DNA from 3 places in the Acetomicrobium thermoterrenum DSM 13490 genome. Region 3 is predicted to be linked to each of the others. Evidence: riboswitches for the same ligand, from Rfam matches in the RefSeq annotation. Region 3 holds a riboswitch; each other region holds the start of a gene.
What was found. A riboswitch is a leader RNA that binds a small molecule or an ion and turns the genes downstream of it on or off. The one in region 3 is predicted to bind thiamine pyrophosphate.
Positions count from the first base shown of each region.

Region 1 (4,637 bases), on a different contig from region 3:
ATTCCCCAACCTAAGTGGCAAATAAAAAGCCAGTCCAGGAAGATGTTGACCCCCGTTCCCAGAACCAGGGTACCCATTGCCCACCTGGGCGATCCTTCGGCCCTGATCAATGAGTTAAGGACAAAGGAAATCACAAAAAAGGACATCCCGTACAACACGATGACCATGTAATCGCGAGCTGGGCCCAAGATATCTTCGCTTGCACCAAAGAGTTTCAAAGCCGACTCAAGGGACGAAGCCATGCCGAGGCAGATAAAGATCGCGATAATAACGGATAAGGTAAAGGCATTCCCCAAGGCCAGCTCAGCCCTCTTTTTCCTGCCGGCGCCCAAACTCCTGGAGGCAATCGAAGCCGCCCCCACGCAAACCAAAAGGCAGAGGGCAATGGATAACTCAAAAAGAGGGAAAGCCACCGTAACGGCAGCAAGACCCGTCTCGCCGACGTTTTGCCCTATGAAAATTCTATCAACTATGTTATAGAGAGCATTCGCGAACAATCCCGCAATTGCCGGAAGCGAAAATGCCAAAAGAAGTCTGCCGATAGGTTCTTTGCCAAGTCGTTCTGTTTTTTCGTCGACATTGATCATCCAATTCCCCCTTTCGTGCTAAAATGCATACAATATTCGCCCATTGCCGTAACCCTATTATACCACATGCTTCGAAAGTAGCGAAGACGTCCTCACACTATTGATACAATATAAAGCGACGTGATATGATTAATACATTAGAATTATGTTAAATAATTTAAGGGAGGCGAGGAGAAAATGTCAGAAAGCAAATTCGATTTAAAAAGCGCACTTGCCTATGCAATTCACGCTGAGATTCAAGCAAACGAATTCTATACAACATGGGCAGAAAATGCCAGGACACCGGCCTTGAAAAAGGAAATATCGGAACTTGCCGACTGGGAAGATACGCACAAAAAGACGCTATCGAAATACTATCAGGAGTTATTTGGCGAACCCTTTACTCCGGATCCAAATGTAACGGTTGATCCTGCCCTGCGCGTGCAGGCCGACGAATTTAAAGACTACTATTCCTTATTGCGGCTAATATCTACGGCCTACCTTTCAGAGATGCGAGCAGCAGAATTTTACGAAAAACTGGTAGAGGAAGTGGATTCCCAAGAGACCAAGGCAATGTTCAATGACCTGGCTAAAATGGAAAGAGGCCATATGGATTTCGTGAAAAAACGCTACGACGAACTTAGGGGTGAATTGGAAGGAAGATTGATGCTATAGACACGCCAGACCTTGCAAAAGTTTGGCAGATCAAATAAAATAAGTATTGCCAAACATTTGTCAGGAGGTGGAGCGTATGTCGAAACTGACGGGAAAACGTTTTCTCTTCTTCGTAGATGAAGAATACGAAGATCTGGAGCTTTGGTATCCCAAAATCAGATTGATAGAAGAAGGCGCCGAAGCAGTAGTTGCGGGTCCTGAAAAGGGAAAGTTGTACAGGGGCAAACACGGTTATCCCTGTAAAAGCGATGTGTCTTTCGAGGAAGTCAATCCCGACGACTTCGACGGCATAGTCATACCGGGCGGATATGCCCCCGACAAGATCAGGAGATATCAAAAGGCTCTCGATATCGTAAGAAAGCTAAATGAAGCCAACAAAGTCGTGGCTTTCATCTGTCATGCCGGTTGGGTTCCTATTTCGGCTGGAATACTCAAAGGAAAGAAAGCCACGTCAGTCGGAGCGATAAAAGACGACATGGTGAACGCCGGCGTGAATTGGGTAGATGAGGCAGCAGTAGTGGACGGAAACCTCATAAGCAGCAGAACACCTAACGACCTTCCCCAGTTTTGCAGGGCCATCATCGAGAAAACCTCACCGAGCGGCTGTTGTCGTTAAAATAAAAAAGGGGCGTGAACGCCCCTTTTTTTATTCCCTCGACGGCAAAACCTGCCTGCTCAATTTAACAGCACAAAGTTTTCCGCACATGGTGCAAGCTTCCCTGTCGCTTGCAAGGTGTGATTTAATTCGGACCAATTCCGGATCCAAAGCCTCGGCGATCATCGATTCCCAATCCAAATTTCGTCTCGCCAACGATATCCTTCTGTCCTGGTCACGAGCACCTTTAACGTCTTTAGCAAGGTCACCAACGTGAGCTGCCAATTTCGAGGCGATCACTCCGAGATATATGTCATTTTCATCGGGAAGACCGAGGTGCTCCGCCGGAGTCACGTCGCATAGAAAATCGGCTCCCGCCGATGCAGCTATTGCTCCGCCTATCGCTCCGGAAATGTGATCATATCCGGCTGCTATATCGGTAGGAAGAGGCCCTAAAACGTAAAAAGGCGCCTCGTCAGTGAGACGTTTTTCAAGCTCTACATGAGGTTTTATGTGCTCTATCGGCACATGTCCCGGACCTTCTATCATGGCTTGCACTCCCCAATCGTTAGCCCTCCTCGCTAAATGAGCTAAGACCATCAGCTCCGCCAATTGGGGTTCGTCTATGGCATCCGCTATGGCTCCCGGCCTAAATCCGTCTCCCAGACTTAATACCACATCGTAACGTTTGGCTATCTGAAGCAAATCATCGAAGTATTCGTAAAGAGGGTTTTCCTGTCTCGTTTTTTCCATCCAATACAACAGGATTGAACCTCCTCTGCTCACGCAAGGCATGATGCGCTCTGCACCTCGCAAAAACTCCACCGACTGTCTGTTGACTCCGCAATGTACTGTTATATAATCGACACCTTGACGACACTGTTTTTCAATAGAGGAAAACAACCTCTCGACGCTAAGGTCCTCCAGAGGTCTGTCCTCCCTTGCCAATTCACTCGCCACGGCATAAATTGGAACAGCACCCACCATTATGGGCGATTTTTCCAAAAAGAACGCCCTTGCTGAATCAAGGTCGCCTCCAGTCGACAGATCCATGATGGAATCCGTACCGGCATCGAGGGCAGCATTCAGCTTACGACCTTCAAGCTCAAGGTCGCAGCATTCGTCGCTGGTACCCAAATTGGTGTTCACCTTGGTGGAAAGACCTTTCCCTATGCCCTTGATCCTTCTTATATCGTGGTTGACATTCTTGGGAATAACGACTTTGCCATGGGCCACCAAATCGCGAATAGTTTCTGGCGCAAGGCCTTCATCGTCTGCAACTTTCCGCATTTCCCCACTTATGATGCCAGCCATTGCCATTTCAAGTTGCGTACTCAATTAAAAATCCCTCCCGCTATTTTTTATGGGAAGGGAAAGGACATCACAAAAGTTCTTCTTTTGTCCGCCATTCCCTCCGCCAGCATTACCTGGATCAGGTTCTAGGGGTTCTCTCTCAGCTCACGCACATGAGCGCCCCCTGGCTTTTACAAATATAACATATTCTCATAAAAAAGTTTATGGAACAACGGGAAAAATCGCTATAACCATTTACATATTATTATAAGTTCATTATGCGACATCGATCAGTCCAAAAAACACGACTCTGCACATGTTTCTGGTAGGGTCCAAAATAGGATATAAACTCTCATGATTTGGCACTAACCAAAGATATAGCTCCCCCTTAACATAAAAGTGAAAAACTAAAAAAGGGGGAACTTGCAGTGAAAAACCAAATCAACTTCACCGACAAAGAAAATCTGGCAAAGCAATTCGTCGGAGGAGTCATCATGGACGTGACAAACAGCGAGCAGGCCAAAATAGCGGAGGATGTGGGTGCCGTGGCCGTTATGGCCCTAGAAAAGGTGCCTGCAGATTTGCGAAAGGAGGGCAAGGTGGCTCGAATGGCCGACCCTACAAAGATATTGGAGATAAAAAATGCCGTTTCCATACCGGTTATGGCCAAAGTGCGCATAGGACATTTCGTCGAGGCGCAGATCCTAGAAGCACTTGGAGTAGACTTCATAGACGAAAGTGAGGTCTTAACACCTGCCGACGACGAACATCACATAAACAAGAGAGAATTTAAAACTCCTTTTGTTTGCGGTGCCCGCGACCTGGGAGAGGCCCTGCGTCGAATTGCCGAAGGTGCAACCATGATCCGAACCAAGGGGGAAGCCGGCACGGGCAACGTAATAGAGGCAGTAAGGCATGTCAGAACAATCTATGCCCAATTGAAGAAGCTTTTATCGGCAAACGAAGAGGACCTGCCAACCCTCGCCGGTGAGCTGCGCGTTCCCTTGGAATTGCTGGAAACGTGTCGCGCAACAGGAGGGCTTCCCGTCGTCAACTTCGCAGCTGGCGGAATCGCCACTCCTGCCGATGCCGCTTTGATGATGCAACTGGGCTGTGATGGCGTCTTCGTCGGAAGTGGCATCTTCAAGTCGGAGAATCCTTCGATAAGGGCAAAAGCGATAGTAAAAGCCGTCGCAAACTTTAAAAAACCCGAAGTTTTGGCAGAGGTATCAACAGGACTCGGAGAGGCCATGGAAGGAGTTTTAATCTAACGCATCAGAAACAAAAGTGTCGAAGAGGCATAACAGGGATCACAAAGGCATAATCAAAAGCAAAGTCAATGGATGTTGTCAAAGATGTCCAAAGGCTTATCGACACACAATGAACAAAGAGCTTATTACAGCAAGAACAATAGAGAAAAACAGCTTTCCCTGAAATGCCTCTTCATAAAGCTAACGGCTAGAAATTAACTCATTTCCAACATCAATGCCTTTTTGTAGAATCTTAGC
Region 1 covers NZ_FNPD01000014.1:22,470-27,106, forward strand. Annotated here, with positions in the region: gene BLU12_RS09460 (MATE family efflux transporter) at 1-587, opposite strand, end outside; gene BLU12_RS09465 (ferritin family protein) at 765-1,241, shown strand; gene BLU12_RS09470 (type 1 glutamine amidotransferase domain-containing protein) at 1,318-1,857, shown strand; gene thiC (phosphomethylpyrimidine synthase ThiC) at 1,888-3,174, opposite strand; TPP riboswitch at 3,228-3,324, opposite strand; gene pdxS (pyridoxal 5'-phosphate synthase lyase subunit PdxS) at 3,624-4,400, shown strand; gene BLU12_RS09485 (2-oxoacid:acceptor oxidoreductase family protein) at 4,581-4,637, opposite strand, start outside.
Region 1: it holds a riboswitch for thiamine pyrophosphate, as region 3 does, so the genes downstream of both, thiC (phosphomethylpyrimidine synthase ThiC) here and BLU12_RS08975 (ABC transporter ATP-binding protein) in region 3, are expected to answer to the same signal.

Region 2 (4,637 bases), on a different contig from region 3:
CAAAAAGGCCTTCCAGCTGACTTCACACGATCTTTTGCTCATAACGATACCACCTCGCCCAAGACTTGGATAATTTCCTTAGGCGTCAGGGGTTCACCGTCATAACGATTTGCCCCAAGGACCGGAATTTCGTCGGGAACGGCTTTTCGCACTTCACCGATTATCTGACCCATGTTCATCTCAGGAACGATTATCCCTCGCTTGCCCTTGGAAATTTCGCTAATGTATTCTGCAGGGAAAGGCCATACCGTCTGAAGCTGTAGTACGCCTACGCTCAGTCCTTCCTCTTTCGCCTCTATCGCAGCCTGCCTGGCCGCCCTGACGGCTCCGCCGAAACAGATCACCAGATATTCGCACTTCGTTACGTCAAATTCTCTGTACATTATGATATCATCTTTATTTTTCTCTATTTTGTCGTAAAGCCTCTTGACCAGTTTCCTCGCCTCCTGAGGAGAACTTGTGGGCAAGCCCTTTTCGTTATGGGTCGAGGAATGATATCTGGTTAAATAATCGCTGCCCGGCGTGACCATGGGAGGCACCAGATCGTCGTCGGCTTTGTATGGCAAATATTCTTCAAGCCCTTCAGGGGGTCTCTTTCTGTTCACGATCTCGACTTCATCCCTTAAACGGAGAACGCAGTTTTCGCGCAAGTGACCTACCGTTTCGTCGGCCATGAAAAGGACGGGGCATCTGTACTTTTCAGCCATATTAAAGGCTTGAACCATGAGATCGAAGCACTCCTGCACAGTGGCAGGAGAGAGGGCGATCACGGAGTGATCCCCATGGCGTCCCCAGCGGGCCTGCATGATGTCTGCCTGAGCTGGGCGGGTGGCCAATCCTGTGCTTGGGCCTGACCTTTGGACATTGACTATCACACAGGGAACCTCTGCCATGATGGCCAGGCCAATGTTTTCTTGCATCAAGGAAAAACCTGGTCCCGATGTGGCTGTAAAGGCCTTGGCCCCTCCAATGGATGCACCTATTATGGCAGCAATGCTTGCGATTTCATCTTCCATTTGAAGATAGCAACCCCCTATCTGAGGGAGCTTTCTGGATGCCCTTTCGGCCACCTCTGACGAAGGGGTTATGGGATATCCGGCAAAAAATGTCGCCCCCGCCAGGAGTGCACCCTCCACTATGGCCTCATTGCCCAACATGAATTTAACTTTTTTCTTCACTATCATGACACTCCTTCGGTATTACCTCAATGGCAAAGTCGGGGCAGCGCAATTCGCAAGTTCCGCAACCTATACATTCGTCAATCCTCTCCGGGATTGGATGTCCGAGCTCGTCGCCTTCAAAGACTTTCTTGGGGCAAAATTCTATGCAAATTTCGCATCCCTTGCATCGTTCCCTTCTTATCCTAATTATGAATTTCTTGCCCTCAGCTATTTCAATCTCGCCTTCATGGGAATGCATACTTTACCCCCCCTCTCAGACATCGACGGATTTTATGACCAGGAGATCAACAAAGCATCCAGGTTTAGGTACTCATCCTTTCTTTGGCTTTTTCGAGCAATTTCGTGTAGTTTACTACCGCTCTGACATGCTTGCCGTAACTGACAATCCCATTTTTATCGCTAATTTCAAAATCGAAGGTCAATCTGTTGCCGTCTATCTCCTTCAAGACAACTTTGTAAGAGACTTCGGCTCCCATCATAGTAGGTTCTTCATGAGTTATCTCGGTGTGATAGCCTACGGATATGAACCCCTGAGGCAGCGACTGGTCAACCATTTCCGTAGCCATTCTAACGACCATATTTATACATGCAGAAGTCGATAAGAACTGTTCAAGGTAAAGCGACGAATTGCCGACGGTATCATCGACTGAAACAGTCTTCTTAATAGCCCTTTCCGAACCAAGGGAAACCAATTGAGAAATATCCAACATCTACAACACCTCCTGAACCGTTTATTTAGTCTCAATTTACCACAATATCACTTGTCTTCCAATTGATCAGACCGCCAGGAAAAAAGTCGCGAGCAAAACCTAGGGCCAATCAAATTCGCTCGCGACCAAAAAATTGAGGCGTAAGAAAACTTGCTAAATTTTACTTAAAATCTCCCTCGCGGCCTTCACGCCCGAAAGCAGCATCCCCCCAAAGATAGGCCCCATCCTGGGACCTCCGAAGGTGGCATTGGCTGCCATTCCGGCCACGTAAAGACCCGGGAATACCTCGCGGGTGTTTACTATTGTCAACTTTTCTGCCCTGTCGGGCGACATAAACTTCTCGCCTTCAATGTTGCCAGTCGCCGTAAAAAGCCTGCCCGGCATCTTGCGCGCCACTACTCTTACCACTTCGGTGTCGTGTCCCGTAGCGTCTATCACATATTTGCAATGAATCGACAGTGGATCAACGTGAAGACCTGCCATCTCCACAGCCGTCCAATTTACAACGAGCCCATTTATCCTCTCCTCATCGTCCACCACTACGTCCTCCACGCTAAGGGCATTAAATATCGTCGCTCCTGCCTTCACGGCCTTACTCGTCAATGTGCTCACGGCCTCAACGGAATCGGCAGTGTAATATCCCTCGACCTCATAGGGGCGTACATTGACGCCCACCCCTTCCAAGATTTCTTTGGCTTCATGCTGTATCACTATCTCATTAAAAAGCATTCCACCTCCCCACATTCCGCCGCCAACGCTTAGCTTGCGTTCGTAAAGAGCCACCTTCTTGCCGGCCTTGGCCAATTCAAGAGCTGCCACCAGCCCAGAAGGACCTCCGCCAACTATGGCAACATCGAGCTCTAAACAATTCATTAGTTTCTTGAAGTACCCTTCGACTATGGCTTTTGTTATAACCAGCTCATCGAGCTTCACCTTTAAGCACCTCCTATAGATTTAATCTTCCATAATAAAAAGCCGCCCCTGGGCGGCTTTTTAGGTTTACATCTAGATTTTCGGTTGATTTAAATTTTTCGGCTCGCCCTTCCTCCGCCAGCATTACCTGGGTCAGGTCTAGGGGTATGCTCTCAGCCCCGCCATCGCGAAGCACCCCCGGCGATATATTTTTCCTGTATAAAATATACTACTACCTTCTCTCTAGTTAGTCAAACAAATCACATATTTTGAAAGGACTTTAATCAAATGACATACTCCAAAACAAGCCATAAATCCGCTCTTCTTAAAATGGGTTATTGGTCGGCATTTTCGTAGCCCTGATCAATGGGGAGGTTTTTGCCTCTGGCAGCAGTCGTGGAAAGTTGGTCGCAACGTTCGTTCTCCACATTTCCGTCATGTCCTCTGACCCAGAGGAATTCCACTTCATGTTTTTCGCATAACCGGAGCAGCTGTTCCCACAGATCGACATTCAAAGCCCTTTCCTTTTTATTTCGCATCCATCCATTGGCCTTCCACCTCTTTACCCACCCCTTATTCATAGCGTCGGCGAGATACCTCGAATCAGTATAAAGCTTGACCTTACACCTGCACTTTAGGGCGCTCAATCCCGCTATAGCTGCATATATCTCCATTCTGTTGTTCGTCGTAAGCCTGAATCCTCCCGATATTTCCTTTCTATGGCCGTTGTAAAGCAAGACTACACCATATCCTCCAGGGCCGGGATTGCCTAAACAGGCACCGTCGGTGTAAATGGTCACCTCTTTCAATTCCTCTCTCTTTTCCTTTTCCTCGAAAGTCATCATCTCCCGCCTTTCGCATTTCATAATCAGAAGGGCCTTCCACTAAAAAAGCGAAACAAAGTCTACGATTCCATTTAGTTTCCTTCAGTCAGATCCATAGGGCAAATATGCAAATATCCCCCGCCAATTGAACTCGCGGGGGATATTCTATAAAATATACGCCCTCTTCGGACTTAATCTCTATGGCTCCGGCGGCAGGACTCGAACCTGCAACCTAGTGGTTAACAGCCACCCGCTCTGCCGGTTGAGCTACGCCGGAGTATGCTTTTTATCTGGAGGCGGCACCCGGATTCGAACCGGGGTATAAGGGATTTGCAGTCCCCTGCCTTACCACTTGGCTATGCCGCCGAGATCTCTGGAGCGGAAGACGGGATTTGAACCCGCGGCCCCCACCTTGGCAAGGTGGTGCTCTACCCCTGAGCTACTTCCGCATTCTCCTACCTTACCTCTTGCCTTCTATTCTTTCTTTCAATGGTGGCGAGACCCAGAATCGAACTGGGGACACGCGGATTTTCAGTCCGCTGCTCTACCTACTGAGCTATCTCGCCTCTCGCCACCTGGTCAAAATATGGCGGGGCTGACGGGACTTGAACCCGCGGCCTCTGACGTGACAGGCCAGCGCTCTAACCGGCTGAGCTACAGCCCCGCATATTGCTGCCTCATGGTGGGCGGAATAGGGTTCGAACCTATGACCCCCTGCGTGTAAGGCAGGTGCTCTTCCGCTGAGCTATCCGCCCTCAGCGCGTATTAGTATAACCGTGACCCGGCAATTCTGTCAATCTCATTGGGACGGCAGACCGCGTCAAGTTTTTGTAGGATTTTTAGGAACCACTCCCCATGTGTCCTAAAGGGCAACGTCTTTTAGGTTAGGTAAAAATCAAACCCGCCATGACATATGCCCCTTAAGGTCGTGTATAAGGGCGTTACCTTTCCCGTTTTCAGTACCGTTATGCATCCAAGCTCACTTATAACGGGACCTAAGATCTCCTCCA
Region 2 covers NZ_FNPD01000014.1:28,403-33,039, forward strand. Annotated here, with positions in the region: gene BLU12_RS09490 (thiamine pyrophosphate-dependent enzyme) at 1-42, opposite strand, end outside; gene BLU12_RS09495 (2-oxoacid:acceptor oxidoreductase subunit alpha) at 39-1,184, opposite strand; gene BLU12_RS09500 (4Fe-4S dicluster domain-containing protein) at 1,162-1,419, opposite strand; gene BLU12_RS09505 (thioesterase family protein) at 1,484-1,891, opposite strand; gene BLU12_RS09510 (sulfide-dependent adenosine diphosphate thiazole synthase) at 2,045-2,824, opposite strand; TPP riboswitch at 2,916-3,013, opposite strand; gene rnhA (ribonuclease HI) at 3,139-3,669, opposite strand; tRNA gene BLU12_RS09520 (tRNA-Asn) at 3,829-3,904, opposite strand; tRNA gene BLU12_RS09525 (tRNA-Cys) at 3,919-3,993, opposite strand; tRNA gene BLU12_RS09530 (tRNA-Gly) at 4,002-4,076, opposite strand; tRNA gene BLU12_RS09535 (tRNA-Phe) at 4,118-4,193, opposite strand; tRNA gene BLU12_RS09540 (tRNA-Asp) at 4,215-4,291, opposite strand; tRNA gene BLU12_RS09545 (tRNA-Val) at 4,308-4,382, opposite strand; partial or broken gene BLU12_RS09550 (ISLre2 family transposase) at 4,507-4,637, opposite strand, start outside.
Region 2: it holds a riboswitch for thiamine pyrophosphate, as region 3 does, so the genes downstream of both, BLU12_RS09510 (sulfide-dependent adenosine diphosphate thiazole synthase) here and BLU12_RS08975 (ABC transporter ATP-binding protein) in region 3, are expected to answer to the same signal.

Region 3 (4,739 bases):
GATGGGGCTAAGATGTAGACGCTTAAAATCGCTCCGATGATGCCGGTACCGACGGGCTCTGTTAAAGCTGCGTACAGTTTCTTGTCCTTGAAGACCTTTGCCGTTATGCCAACTACCAAAGCGCCGGGTATGCTCCCAGGAAAGGCAAAAAGGGTCCCCGTACCCAAAGCGTTTCGTATTATGCTCGTAGTCAACGCTGCGCCTCCTGCCCACCAGGGGCCGAGAAGCACTCCCGCTATGGCATTTATGGCATGCTGAAAGGGGAAACAGCGTGTCGGACCGACGGGAATGCTCAATCCCGAAAGGAGAACGGCCATTGCGGCGAACAAGGCCGCTAAAATTAGATTTCTTAGCGCGGTCTTTGTCATTTTACATTCCTGCTTTCTTCTCCAGAATCTTTAATCCTTCCACAGGAGAGGCTCCACATCTACGGGGCGCTCGATGAGGCCGACTTTATGCGCAAAGTCGGCAAAGGTCCTCCAGCGTTCTGCATCCAAAATTTGGCTTTCAGCATAGAAGGGCAGTGTCTTCTCGAAGGCCAGCTTTTCGAGCTTCTCATCGGATTCCGGGACGGCCTTCAAGTATACCGCAAGTGCCTCCTTCGGATTTTTTAAGGTGTATTCAGTTGCTCTTGAAAGGGCTTTTCTGATGGATCTTATAGCTTCCGGATTTTTCTTTGCGAAAGTGGGGTTGGCAACGACGACCAATTCGTCATAATCGGGAAAGCCGTGTTCTTCCAGGGCAAAATAACCGGGTTTGTAGCCTTTTAATTCCAGTTCCACCACTTCGTAGTTTCTAAAGCCGCCCATGACTGAGTCAACTCTTCCCGATACGAGGGAAGGCACAATAGCAAATTCTACGTGCACCAGGTCGTAATCTGTCACTTCGTTGAGCTCGCAAAATGCCTTAGCCAACACGTCCTCCATTCCGGCAACAGTATATCCCATGGGTTTGCCATTCAAATCCTGCGGTTTATTGATGCCGCGTCCTTCGATATACAATACTGTGGAAAGAGGATGGCCAATAAGTCTGCCCACGACAAGCAGGGGTATTCCCTCCGATGCAGCTACCAATGCCTGCGGTTCGTAGCTTATGCCCAATTCCGCTCTGCCTGCTGCTGCAAGCTTGAGAGCATCGGCGCTTTCGGATGGGGGTATTATCTTTACCTCTAAGCCCTCTTCGTCGAAATATCCTTTCTGTTGTGCGACATATAGCGGAATGTGGTCCACGTTGGGAAACCAGTCCAGGATCAGGGTAATTTCCTTTCCCATCGCCGGGACCGCAAGAGCCAGGATCAACAAAAATGTCAAACACATCCGTTTCATTTTTACAACCTCCTATTCATGAATAATTATGTATTTACAGTTACCCAATGGAGCTTATGTCTCGAATCAGTCATTCCTTGTTGTTGAGCCAGAAGAGAAAGCGTTTCTCCAATCTGCTGACCAACAGCCAAAGCCCCATGCCCATTAAACTTAGCCAAACCAGTGCGGCGAAAAGCATATCGGTCCGCAACCTTGCGTTCATTTGAATCATCAAATATCCTAACCCCCTTTGAGCTCCCACCCATTCTCCCAGAACCGCTCCGATGGTGGCCACTGCCACTGCAACCTTAAGTCCTGAAAAAAAGGACGGCAGAGCAGCGGGCCAGTAGAGAAGCCTCATCTTTTTTCGGAAGGGGGCATCGAGGAGGTCGAAGATGATCTCCAGATCGGAATCGACCTGTTTAAAGCCAGAATATGTGGAGACCGTAAGGGGGAAAAAGATCACTATCGTTGCCATGACTATTTTGCTCAAAAGACCATAACCGAACCAAACGACCAAAAGAGGTGCCACGGCAAACACGGGGATCGCCTGAGAGGCGACCAGGAATGGCGTTAAGGCGGCATCTATGGAGGGATGTTTGAACATGATTATCGAAAGCGGCAGTGAGATGGCAAGGCTTAAACATAAGCCCAGGCCAATCTCCAGGGCTGTTACGAGGGCATGGCCGGCTAAAAGAGGAGTCTGCAATAAAGTTGTCTGTAGGACGATTGTGGGAGGGGGAAGTATGAATTTGGGTACGTCGAGAAGGCGTACCACAAGTTCCCATATGACCAAGATGGAGGTCATCAAAAGAAAGGGAGCCTTCCTATGCATCTACCAGCTCACCTCTCAGTATGGAGAATATTTCCTCTTCCATAGCGGCCAACTTTGGCCCCAGGCTTTGCCTGGGTTTAGGCATATCTCTCATGTCTATTTCTTTGATGATTCCTGTGGGCAGATGAGACAGCAAAAATATCCTGTCGGCGAGGAGGAGGGCCTCTTTGATGTCGTGAGTAATCATCAGGACGGTCTTTTCAAACTCTAGCTGGATGCGAAGGATTTCTTTCTGCAGCAACCTCCTGGTGAGGGCATCCAGGGCAGATAGAGGCTCATCGAGGAGCAGTATTTCTCTGTCGAAGAGAAGAGTTCTCACCAGTGCCGCCCTTTGGCGCATTCCTCCCGAGACTTGATAGGGAAAGTAATCTTCAAATCCCGACAGGCCGAAACGGGACAGGAGGCCGATGGCCTTATTGCGTTCCCTTTGAAGGTCTTTGCCCAGGACTTTTGCAGGGATCAAGACGTTATCCAAAAGGGTGGACCAAGGCAAAAGCAGGTCCTTTTGCAGCATCATAGCGGCTTCGTCCTTCAGATCGCTAACCTTCTCGCCCTTCCATTCGATATGGCCGCTGTCTCTTCCTTCTATCCCGGCTATGACTCTGAATAGAGTGCTTTTACCGCACCCCGAGGGGCCAAGAAAGACGACAAAGCTTCCGCGTTCGGTGGAAAAATTTATATTCCTGAACACCGTCAGGTTAGGATAGATCTTTGTGATACCGCAAACCTTCAACAAAAATTGCCGACCTCCTCTTTTAGGATCAGTCGGCATGCAGGGAAAGGCTGCACTTTAAATTGATATTGCAAAATTTTTTACCTTCCCTCCGCCGGCATGACCCGGATCAGGTTCTAAGGGTCGAAGCTGTCAAAAGCTTCCTCTCAGTCGGTTACCCGACTCCCCCGGGACTTGTGTTTTCATTCTATCACAAACTTTGCATTTGAGAAGGGCCATGTATCTTAAGGCACTTCACGAGGGGCTATCGATCAGTTCGCAGAACAACCCTCCTCATCCGTCAATACCGTTATGCTCGACGGTTTGATGCTGAAAAATATGGGATGCCCCTCCCGCAGGTTTAGGGTTAGGTATGAATCTTTAGAGTACTCCGCATGCCACTCTACATCGGCTCCGAAGATATAGAGTCTGACGGATCCGTTTAACTCCATTTTCTCCACTATCGTTCCCTCCTGTGTGTTAGGTTGCAGTTCATGATCCACGGGAAGATTGGGATAAATGAGTTTTATCTGGTCGGGAGGGATGAAAACCGTCGCCTTACCTGCGGTCAACTCTTTAGAGGGCGAGAGCCTCAACCTCCCCTTTTGCCATGTGAACCAGTGATAGCCGTCATTTATTGCTATTTCGCCTCGTATTAAAGTTCCCCATCCCAGGGAATGCCAAATGTTAGCCTGACTTAAAGGGTCCCAGAGCTTGCTTGCCTCGAGGTCGGCCATTATCGATCCGTCGCGCATGATAAAGACCCTATTAGCCAGAGAGCAGACGTCCTCGATGTCGTGGGTCACGTATAGAATTGGAGTTTTGACCCTTTCGAAAAGCTTTTTCAGCTCTCTTCTCAACGCCCGACGCAACGGTCCTTCGAGGGCGCTGAAGGGTTCATCTAAGAGCAAAAGATCAGGTTTTGGCGCCAAGGCCCTTGCCAGCGCAACGCGTTGCCTCTGTCCACCGGATAGTTGATCGGGCATTCTGTCGTAAAATCCTTCGAGCCTCATGGCGTCTAGCCAACTTTTTGCTAAGCGCCACCTATTCGGCCCCTTTAGGCCATATGCGACATTTTCCAAGACCGTCAGATGGGGAAATAGGGCAAGCTCCTGAAATACCAACCCGATCTTTCTCTTTGCCGCCCTTATAAAGACGGAAGAGGAAGAGTCGTATAAAAGGCGATCCATGAGGTTTATGCGCCCTTTGTCGGGCTTTACTATGCCTGCCAGTATTTTCAGGGTTTGACTCTTTCCGGCACCGCTGGGGCCGAAGAGCACTCCTATCTCCTCTTTGAGTCCGAGTGAAACGTCAAGACTAAAATTGCCTAATCTTTTGAAGAATGTAGCCTCTAAACAATCTTTCACGCCTTACCTCCCATCCTCTTTACAATCAATAGGCTGGCAATTCCCAATGCCGTCAGCAAGATGGCAGCAATATTTGCCTCAAAAAAACTCATGGATTCTACGCTGCTGTATATGAAAAGCGGCAAAGTCTGGGTTCTGCCGGGTATGTTCCCCGCTATCATTAAGGTTACGCCGAATTCCCCAAGGGCTCTCATGGAGGATAAGGCAAGTCCTCCGATGATGTAAGGTTTAGCCAGGGGGAAGGTCACCCTCCGAAACACCTTGAATTCGCTGTCGCCAAGAGTGCGGGCTGCCGCTTCCAGCTTTTCGTCTACAGCGCTGAAACCCGATTTAGCGGCCTGTATCATTATCGGAAGGGCGGGAAAAAGAGGAGCTATGACGGCAGCGGTAAAGGAAAAAAGTATATTTGCCTCTTTCAGATACGGGATACGTCCCAGCGCCATGAGAAGGTATAAACCTACAACGGAAGGAGGAAGAGCGATCGGCAATATAATGAGGTTGTAAACCAAGTTCTTCCCCCT
Region 3 covers NZ_FNPD01000012.1:30,566-35,304, reverse strand. Annotated here, with positions in the region: gene thiW (energy coupling factor transporter S component ThiW) at 1-368, opposite strand, end outside; gene BLU12_RS08985 (ABC transporter substrate-binding protein) at 399-1,325, opposite strand; gene BLU12_RS08980 (ABC transporter permease) at 1,396-2,139, opposite strand; gene BLU12_RS08975 (ABC transporter ATP-binding protein) at 2,132-2,875, opposite strand; TPP riboswitch at 2,942-3,051, opposite strand; gene BLU12_RS08970 (ABC transporter ATP-binding protein) at 3,124-4,218, opposite strand; gene modB (molybdate ABC transporter permease subunit) at 4,215-4,739, opposite strand, start outside.